Regions from separate parts of the Streptomyces sp. NPDC087844 genome, predicted to be linked through region 2. Evidence: riboswitches for the same ligand, from Rfam matches in the RefSeq annotation. Region 2 holds a riboswitch; each other region holds the start of a gene.
The links. Region 2 has a riboswitch for cobalamin ahead of ACIOKD_RS07160 (cobalamin biosynthesis protein). Riboswitches for the same ligand answer to the same signal wherever they lie in the genome.
Positions count from the first base shown of each region.

Region 1: another riboswitch for cobalamin. It lies ahead of ACIOKD_RS06600 (ribonucleoside-diphosphate reductase subunit alpha); the one in region 2 lies ahead of ACIOKD_RS07160 (cobalamin biosynthesis protein).
Region 3: another riboswitch for cobalamin. It lies ahead of ACIOKD_RS22325 (ABC transporter substrate-binding protein); the one in region 2 lies ahead of ACIOKD_RS07160 (cobalamin biosynthesis protein).

Region 1 covers NZ_JBIUVD010000002.1:673,565-676,830, reverse strand. The annotation lists gene ACIOKD_RS06610 (nucleoside hydrolase) at 1-836, shown strand, start outside; gene ACIOKD_RS06605 (GNAT family N-acetyltransferase) at 844-1,380, shown strand; cobalamin riboswitch at 1,438-1,637, shown strand; gene ACIOKD_RS06600 (ribonucleoside-diphosphate reductase subunit alpha) at 1,775-3,266, shown strand, end outside.
Region 2 covers NZ_JBIUVD010000003.1:59,873-63,138, reverse strand. The annotation lists gene ACIOKD_RS07165 (cobyric acid synthase) at 1-689, opposite strand, end outside; gene ACIOKD_RS07160 (cobalamin biosynthesis protein) at 686-1,666, opposite strand; cobalamin riboswitch at 1,780-1,916, opposite strand; gene ACIOKD_RS07155 (hypothetical protein) at 2,049-2,270, opposite strand; gene ACIOKD_RS07150 (anion permease) at 2,283-3,266, opposite strand, start outside.
Region 3 covers NZ_JBIUVD010000011.1:93,750-97,015, reverse strand. The annotation lists gene ACIOKD_RS22330 (FecCD family ABC transporter permease) at 1-480, opposite strand, end outside; gene ACIOKD_RS22325 (ABC transporter substrate-binding protein) at 489-1,517, opposite strand; cobalamin riboswitch at 1,584-1,771, opposite strand; gene ACIOKD_RS22320 (CoA-binding protein) at 2,112-2,519, shown strand; gene ACIOKD_RS22315 (MHYT domain-containing protein) at 2,576-3,266, opposite strand, start outside.

The sequences.
Region 1 (3,266 bases), on a different contig from region 2:
GCGCCCTGGCGCGAACCCTCCGCATCGACGCGGACGTCCCCGTCCACCGCGGCGCGGGCCGCCCCCTGACCCGCCTCCCCTACCGCGTCGCCGCCGACTTCCACGGCCCCGCGGGACTCGGCGACGAGACACTGCCCGACTCGACCGCGGCGCACCCGGCGGAGTCCTCCGCGCAGACGCTGCTGCGACTCTCCCGGGAGTACGAGGGCGAGCTGACCGTGTGCGCGACGGGCCCCCTCACCAACGTGGCGATCGCGCTCCTGGAGGACCCCGGATTCGCCCAGCGCGTCGGCAAGTTCGTGTTCATGGGCGGCGCGGCACGCGTGCCCGGGAACATCACTCCGGTCGCCGAGTTCAACATGTGGGCCGACCCGGACGCCGCCGAGCTGGTCCTGTCGTCCGGTATCCCGTTCACCATGGTCGACCTGGACGCCTCGCACCGCTGGCTGTTCGGGCCCGCCGACCTCGCGGCCCTGGAGGCGGCGGGTCCCGGCACCGCGCTCGCCGCCCGGCTGCTGCGGGTCTACATGGAGGCGTACCGTCGCAGCGGCGGGGACGGCACCTGTCCGCTGCACGATCCGCTCGCCGTCGGTGTGTGCGCCGACGAGTCGTTCGTGACGCTCGCGGAGGGGGCGGTCATCGTGGAGTCGGCCGCCGAACTCACGCGCGGCCAGACCGTGTTCGTTCCCTCGGCCGCCGGACGTATCTACTATCCCGAGTCGCCCGCCCTGACCGCGCGGGCCCGCCTCACCGGCCGGGTGGCCCTCGGTCCTGGCCCGCGCGACTTCACGAAGGACTTCGTCTCGACCCTGCCCCTGTGGCCGGGTACGGGCTGAGGTCCGTATGACCATCGTGATCCGACGGGCGGAGGCCGGTGAGTACGCGGCCCTGGGCGACATCACCGCGCGGGCCTACCTCGGGGACGGACTGCTCGACTTCGGGGAGAACGACGCGTATCTCGGCGAACTGCGGAACGTGGCGAAGCGCGCCGCCGCCGCCGACGTGCTGGTGGCCGTCGAAGCCGCCGCCGCGGAGGGCTCGGGCCCGCCCCGGCACCGGCTTCGCGGCGGTGTGACCTTCGTGCCGTCCGGCGGGCCCATGGCCGACATCGCGCGTGCGGGCGAGGCCGAGATACGGATGCTGGCGGTCGCGAAGGAGGCCCGCGGCCGGGGCGTGGGGACCTTGCTCGTGCGCGCCTGCGTCGGCCGCGCCCGGGCCACGGCCGGCTGCGGAGCCGTCGTGCTGTCCACCCAGCGCACCATGCACAGCGCCCACCGCGTCTACGAGCGCCTCGGTTTCACCCGCACCCCCGTCCGCGACTGGAACCCCCTCCCGCACCTGGACGACGTCGTGCTCCTCACCTATGAGTTGACGCTCTGACACTCCCCGCTCGACCGTCCGTGGCCGACGCGACACAACATGTGGGGGTGCTTTCGGAACCCGACACAAGATGTATGCTCATGCTCGCTGTCGTCGCAGGGGAATCCGGTGCGAATCCGGAACTGTCCCGCAACGGTGTACTTGTACGTGATATGCCCGCATGCCCAGATGTCGGATTCAGCTGTCAGATGTCCGCATGCCCGAATGTCGCGTAACAGGAGTCAGTCCGAGCACCTGCCGACAGCGCGCCCAGGCCGTCCGGTCCGGGCGCATGACGTCCGGGCCTCGTGGAGTGGGCCGGTGGACGCGGCGTACCGCTGCCCGAAGCGCGTACCCCCGTGTGCCCCGAACCCCCTCCCGCCGAGGCCCCGTGCCGAGCGAGGGAGAGCCCCACGTGACCATCGCGCCAGCCGATCCGGTCTCCGCCACAGCGACAGCGACAGCGACCCGGGATCAGCAGGACAGGGCCGAGGCCGACGGGCCGGGAACCGCGTTGCTGCGGATCCTGACCGACTTCACCGCCGACCTCCCCGGCGCCGACCCCGGCCGGGTCGCCGCCGCCGCCCTGCGCGGCCGGTCCGCCGCCGCGGACGAGCCCGAACTGCGTGAGCTGGCCACGGAGGCGGCGGCCGGCCTCATCTCCGAGGACCCCGTGTACTCGAAGCTGGCCGCCCGCCTGCTGACCGTCACCATCGCCGCGGAGGCCGCCTCGCAGGGCGTGCGCTCCTTCTCCGAGTCGGTCGCCGTCGGCCACCGCGAGGGCCTGATCGCCGACCGCACGGCCGAGTTCGTACGCCACCACGCGGCCCGCCTCGACGCGCTGACCGACGCCGCCTCCGCCGAGGGTGCCGACGACCGCTTCGGCTACTTCGGCCTGCGCACCCTGCACAGCCGGTACCTGCTGCGGCACCCGATCACGCGGTCCGTCATCGAGACGCCCCAGCACTTCATGCTGCGGGTGGCGAGCGGTCTCGCCGAGGACACCGTGCTCGATTCAGAAGCGGGGACCCGCTCCGTCGACGAAGTCGCCTCCCTGTACCGGCTGATGAGCCGCCTCGACTACCTGCCCTCCTCCCCCACGCTCTTCAACTCCGGTACGCGCCACCCGCAGATGTCGTCCTGCTACCTCCTCGACTCCCCGCTGGACGAGCTGGACTCGATCTACGACCGCTACCACCAGGTGGCCCGCCTCTCCAAGCACGCCGGCGGCATCGGCCTCTCGTACTCCCGGATCCGTTCGCGCGGTTCGCTGATCCGCGGTACGAACGGGCACTCGAACGGCATCGTCCCGTTCCTGAAGACCCTCGACGCCTCGGTCGCCGCGGTGAACCAGGGCGGCCGGCGCAAGGGCGCGGCCGCGGTCTACCTGGAGACCTGGCACTCCGACATCGAGGAGTTCCTGGAGCTGCGCGACAACACCGGTGAGGACGCCCGGCGCACGCACAACCTGAACCTCGCGCACTGGATCCCCGACGAGTTCATGCGCCGGGTGAACGAGGACCGCGACTGGTCACTGTTCTCGCCCTCGGACGTGCCCGAGCTGGTCGACCTGTGGGGCGAGGAGTTCGACGCCGCGTACCGGAGGGCGGAGGCCGCCGGGCTCGCCAGGAAGACCATCCCCGCCCGTGAGCTGTACGGCCGCATGATGCGTACCCTCGCGCAGACCGGCAACGGCTGGATGACCTTCAAGGACGCCGCCAACCGCACGGCCAACCAGACGGCGCTGCCCGGCCACACAGTCCACTCCTCGAACCTGTGCACCGAGATCCTGGAGGTCACGGACGACGGGGAGACCGCGGTCTGCAACCTCGGTTCGGTCAACCTCGGCGCCTTCGTGGACGCGGACGCGCAGGACATCGACTGGGAGCGGCTCGACGCGACCGTCC
Region 2 (3,266 bases):
TGCAGCATGTCGATGCCGGGTTCGAGCAGCGAGACGTCCCCGCGGAACTTGTTCACCAGGAACCCGGCGACCAGCTCCTGGTCCTCGCGCGACAGCAGGGCCACCGTCCCGAAGAACGAGGCGAAGACCCCGCCGCGGTCGATGTCCCCCACCACGAGCACGGGCAGCCGCGCGCCCCGCGCGATCCCCATGTTCACGATGTCGGTGCGCCGCAGATTGATCTCGGCGGGACTGCCCGCTCCCTCACAGATCACCGCGTCATACGTGCCCCGCAACTCGGCCAGACAGTCCAGCACGGTTCCGAGCAACGCCTCCTGGCGTCCGCCGTGATAGCCGCGCGCACTCAGCTCGCCGACGGGCTTCCCCATCAGGACGACCTGACTGCTGCGGTCACCGCCCGGCTTGAGCAGGACGGGGTTCATGAGCACGGAGGGCTCCACGCGGGCGGCCTGCGCCTGCATGGCCTGCGCGCGCCCGATCTCCGCGCCCTCGCGCGTCACGAACGAGTTCAGCGACATGTTCTGCGCCTTGAACGGCGCGACCTTGACGCCCCGGCGCACCAGCCACCGGCAGATCCCGGCGGTCACGACGCTCTTGCCCGCGTCGGAGGTCGTACCGGCGACGAGCAGCCCGCCGCCCGGCCTCCCGCCCGGTCCTCCGCCCGGCCTCCCGCCCGTTCCCCCGCTCATGACGTACGCCCTCTCGTGACCCGCGACTTGGTGAGCGACCTGGTGAGCGAGGTGGCGAGCAGCCGCCCGGCGACACTCGCGCCCAGCGCGAGCAGGCCCACGCGCCGCGAGAGCCGGACGGCCCGCTCGATGTCCTCGATGCGCACGGCCTGCCCCGGACCGTTGAGCACGGGCCGGTGCTCGACCCGTCCCGCGTACGAGAGCGTGCCGCCGAGCCGTACTCCGAGCGCACCCGCGAACGAGGCCTCCACGGGCCCGGCGTTGGGACTCGGATGCTTGGCGGCGTCGGCGCGCCAGGCGCGGACGGCCCCTCGCGGATTCCCCCCGGCGACGGCGGCGAGGACCGCGGTCAGCCGTGCCCCGGGCCACCCCACCACGTCGTCGAGGCGGGCGGACGCCCATCCGTACCGCCGGTGACGGGCCGACCTGTGCCCGACCATGGCGTCCAGCGTGTTGACGGCCCGGAACCCGACCAGACCGGGTACGCCCGCGACCGCGCCCCACACCAGGGCGCCCACGACGGCGTCGGAGGTGTTCTCGGCGACCGACTCGACCACCGCGCGGGCGATCCCGTCGGCGTCCAGCGCCTGCGGGTCGCGTCCGCACAGATGCGGCAGCCGCTCACGGGCCACCTCGATGTCCCCGGCGGCCAGCGCCCCGCCGACGGCCCGGGCCTCGCGCCCGAGCGAGGTCCCCCCGACCACGGCCCAGGTGGCGGCCGCGGTCAGGACGACGGAGGCGACGGGGGAGGTACGTACGGAACGCTCGGCGGCCACGGCGAGGGAGACGGCGCCGCCCGCGCACACGGCGGTGTGCAGCGCGCCCCGGCCCCGGTGGTCGCGCCACAGAGCCCGCTCGACGGCTCCCGCGGCCCGGCCGAACGCGGCGACCGGATGTCCCCGGCGGGGATCGCCGAGCAGCAGGTCACCGAGGAGGCCGGCGGCGGCGCCGTACGCGAAGACGCGATCGGCTCGCATCCGTTCAGCCCGCCACTGCACGAGACGAGATCCTCGTACCTGGCCTGGGCACACCGGTCCACAACAGGTGGGCGCGCATGGCGATATGTCCTCACTCAGGGTGTCCACGCCCTGGTTCGACGAGACCGACGGAGAGAGTTCCTGGCTCCCGGGGGGATCGATTCCCCGGTGACAGTGGCGGGACCGCGCCGGATTCGCACCGGCTTCCTCTTCTGCCGACGTACATGGCCTCGGCAGTCCACCACGGTCCGAGAACACCCGTCAACTTGCCGTTGACCTGCGGCGGGAGAGTGTGCTGAGGCCCACACACGGACGCGGGACGGCCCCGCCGACCGTGGGGGTCGACGGGGCCGTCCCGTACAGAACGGACGTGCCGCGAGGGTCAGGCGACGATCAGATAGATCCCGTACGCCACGGCCGCCGCGCAGGCGGCGAAGCAGGCGTACGCGCCGGTGACCGCGAGGGTCGCGGAGCCACCCTGTGCGGCGGCCGACTCGCGCTTGGTGAGGCCGACGATGCCGAGGGTGAAGAGGCCCACGAGGGCGACGGTGGAGATGAGACTGACTCCGAACACGGAGCCGAGGGCTGCCCAGTCGATCTGCATGCGGTTCGTTCCTTACACCGTGGCCGGACGGGCGGGCTCGGCGTCCGGGCCCGGGATGGTGGTCTTGAGGTCGTCGGTCGCCTTCGTGGTCGTGGCGACGGGGCCCGCGGGAGGCGGGGTGACCGCGGCGATCGCGGTGGTCACGACGCCCGCGGGCGCGTGGTCGTCGTTGACGTTGTCGACGGTGACGGGCTGGCGGCGGGACAGCGTCCAGATGACCGCGGAGCCGGCGATCAGCAGCGCGCCGGTGAGGATGATGCCCCAGGTGCCCTGCTGGGTCAGGAACTCGGCGCCCGCGCCGACCAGACCGGCGGCGGGGAGCGTGAGGCCCCAGGCGACGAACATGCGGGTCGCGGTCGACCAGCGGACGACACCGCCCTTGCGGCCCAGGCCCGAACCCATCACGGCGCCGGAGCAGGACTGGGTGGTCGAGAGGGAGAAGCCGAGGTGCGAGGAGGCCAGGATGACCGTCGCGGCGCTGGTCTGGGCGGCGAAGCCCTGCGGCGGCGCGAGATCGGTGAGGCCCCTGCCCATGGTGCGGATGATGCGCCAGCCGCCCAGGTAGGTGCCGAGCGCGATGGCGATACCGGCCGAGACGATGACCCACAGGGGAGGGTTCGAGCCGGGCGCGAGCACGCCGCCGGTGACCAGGGCCAGGGTGATGATGCCCATGGTCTTCTGCGCGTCGTTCGTGCCGTGGGCCAGCGAGACCAGCCCCGCGGAGGTGATCTGACCGGCGCGGTACCCCTTGGAGGTCGCCTTCTCACCGGCCTGCCTGCTGATCCGGTACGTCAGCCGGGTGGCGAGCATCGCGGCGAGTCCGGCCACCACGGGCGCGGCGATCGCCGGGAGGAGGACCTTGGTGATCACGGTCGAGCCGTTCACCGAGGACCAGCCCGCCGACATCACCGCGGCGCCGATCAGGCCGCCGAAGAGCGCGTGGGACGAACTGGAGGGCAGACCCAGGAGCCAGGTCAGCAGATTCCACAGAATGGC
Region 3 (3,266 bases), on a different contig from region 2:
CGCGGCGACACCGCTGAGCACCACGCGGTCCGTCGTCCCGCCGAGGGTGTGGCTGAGCAGCAGGACGAGGCCGAACGAGAGCAGCGCTCCGAGGAACGCCCCCGCGGAGACCGACACCAGGCCGCCGCCTGCGCCGAGGACGACCACGACGACCGCGCCGGTCGACGCTCCGGAGGACACCCCGAGGACGAAGGGGTCGGCGAGCGGGTTGCGCAGCAGGGACTGCATCACCGCGCCGCACACGGCGAGCCCGGCTCCGCAGACGGCGGCCAGCAGGGTGCGCGGCAGTCGCAGCTGCCAGACGATCCCGTCCCGGATGGGGCTCAGTTCCGTACTCCCCCAGCCGAGATGGGACGCGACCACGGACCAGACGTCGGCTACGCGGATGTCCGCCGGGCCGATGGTGATGGCGACGGCGATCGATGCGACGAGCAGTGCCGCGCCGGCCGCGCAGAGCAGTCCCACGCGCGGCCGTGTCACCCGGCGGGTCACCCCGTGAGCCCGAACTCCCGAAGGGCGGCGGCCACTTGTTCGACGCCCTCGACGGTACGGATGGTCGGGTTCATGGCCTGCCCGCTGAGCAGGACGTACCGCTTCTTCCTCACGGCGGTCATGTTCTTGGTGACCGGGTCGGACTCCAGGAACTCGATCTTCCTCTTCGCGGACTCGGCGGTCTGCGACTTGCGGGTCAGATCGCCGATGACGAGGACGTCGGGGTCGCGGTCGGCGACCGTCTCCCAGTTGATCTGGGGCCATTCCTCGTGGGTGTCGTCGAAGACGTTCCTCGCGCCGAACGCCCGCGTGATGATGCCGGGGGCGCCGCAGCAGCCCGCCATGTAGGGCGACTCGGAGTTGGCGAACCAGTACAGGAGGGAGACGTCCGAGGCGTCGATGCCCGAAGTGGCCTTCTTCATGCGCTGCCGGAGCTCGGCGACCAGCTTGTCGCCCCGCTCCCGCACGCCGAACACCTCGGCCAGGTCACGTATCTCGCCGTAGACGGCGTCGATGCCGAGGGGCTGCTCGCGGGCGCCGTCGCCGTCGCCGGTGTTGTCCTTGCCCGCGCAGTCGGAGGGCGAGACGTACGCGGGTACGCCGAGCTTCTCGAACTGCTCGCGGGTGGCGACGCCCCCCTTGCCGAGCGTGGACACGAACGAGGCGGCGACGAAGTCGGGGTCGGCGTCCAGGACCCGTTCGAAGGAGGGGTTGTTGTCGGCGATCCGCTCGACCTTCGCGTCGGCCTTCTCCAGGCCCTTCATCACCGGGTCGGTCCAGGTGGCGGTGCCGGCCATCCGGTCGGCGAGGCCCAGCGAGAACAGGATCTCGGTGGTGCCCTGGTTGAGGGAGACGGCCCTTCGCGGCGGGGACTCCACGCGGACGGTGCGGCCGCAGTTCTCCAGGGTGACGGCCGCCGCGGGGGCCTTGCCGTCGGCGGGCGGGTCGGCGCCGCCGCAGCCGGTCAGCAGGACGATCCCGGACAGGAGCAGGGCGGCAGGACGGGCGGGGCGTGCGATGGGCACGGAAGTTCCTCAGACGTCGAGGGCTCGAACGCGGAGCCCGGTCGTACGGTGCTCCCCCGCCGTCTCGGGACCGCGGAGGCCGCCAGCAGGTCTTCGGACTCGGGTTCACCCGGACGAGGCGCCTTCCCGGACCGTTGATCCGATCCAGTGGCCGATGCCCCGCCCGTCACCCTCACCGCTGCGCGTCAGCTCCGGATTTCCACCGGATTCCCTGACCCACGTACATGGGTTCGACTGGCTTCGGCAAGCTATCACGGCACCTTTCGCAGCCACGCGGCAGTGCGGCGGAGGCCCCGGCTCCCGCCGCCCGTCAACGCCCAGGACCACAGCGTGGAGCTACTGGTGACCACACTCAGGTCAACTGCCGGCTTCTGGTCCCAGGCTCGCGGGAACCGCCGGCTTTTCAGGGGCGCGGGGAACCGCGCGAGCGGCCTGACCGGGCCGCACCCGCCCATGGCCCCCGCAGCCCCGACCTCCTGCGCGGGGTGCGCCAAGGGTCACCGCTCCGGCCGTCCGCGCGACCTCGGGAATCCCCGGGCCGCGCCCGCTGTTGTCCGCCGCAGCAGGCACACACCCACCCGCAGGAGGCCCCCCGTGCACGGCGACCCGGCAACGATCCGCAAGATCCTCACCGAGAGCGGCGACACCTGGGCCGTCGTGGGCCTGTCGTCCAACGAGCGGCGTGCCGCCTACGGCGTGGCGAACGTGCTCCAGCGCTACGGCAAGCGCGTGATCCCCGTCCACCCGAAGGCCGAGACGGTCCACGGGGAGAAGGGATACGCCTCCTTGGCGGACATCCCCTTCGAGGTCGACGTGGTCGATGTGTTCGTCAACAGCGACCTGGCCGGCCCCGTCGCCGACGAGGCGGTCTCCATCGGCGCCAAGGCCGTCTGGTTCCAGCTCGGCGTGATCGACGAGGCCGCGTACGAGCGCACCCGCGCGGCCGGCCTCGACATGGTCATGGACCGCTGCCCGGCGATCGAGATCCCCCGCCTGGGCTGACCCGGCGCGGCCGACCCGCTTGGGCCGTCCAGGCGACACCGGGACAGCCACCCTGTTCAGCCGTTGCGCCGGCCCGGCTCCCCGGGCTCGTACGCGCGCCGGTCCGTCCTGGGCGGGGCCTCGAACGCCGAGCCGGACCAGGCGGGCGGTTCCGTGCGCGGGGCGGGCGTCCGGCGGCGGGACGCGGTCCGGTTCCAGTCGCCGTCCCCGAGCACGAGCATCGGGTCGAACATCACCACGACTCCCGCGAGCGCCAGGAAGAGGACCGGGCCGATGAGCATCGGCAGCAGGAGCGAGTGGGCCGAGTCGCCCGCATCCGGTGTGCCGGCCGCGCCGTGCAGGTGCACACTGACGGCCGCCATCCCCGTGTAGTGCATCCCGGTCACCGCGACGCCCATGACCAGGCTCGCCGCCAGGCTGGTCAGGAAGCCGCGGATCGCGACCGCCGCCCAGAGCGCGGCGGTCGCGGCGACGACGGCGATCAGGACGGAGAGCGCGACGGTACGGGCCTCGTACCGCAGGTCCCCGTTCACACGAATGGCGGCCATGCCTATGTAGTGCATGGCCGCGACCCCGACGCCGGTGAACGTGCCCGCGATCAGCAGGGTCGTCGTGTTCGCACCGCGATAGCCGACGGCGAGGACGCCGAGACCGACCACGGCGATCGCCACCGCGAGGCTGAGAATCGTCAGGTTGACGTCGTAGCGGATACGGCTTTCCTCGACCTGGAATCCGATCATGGCGATG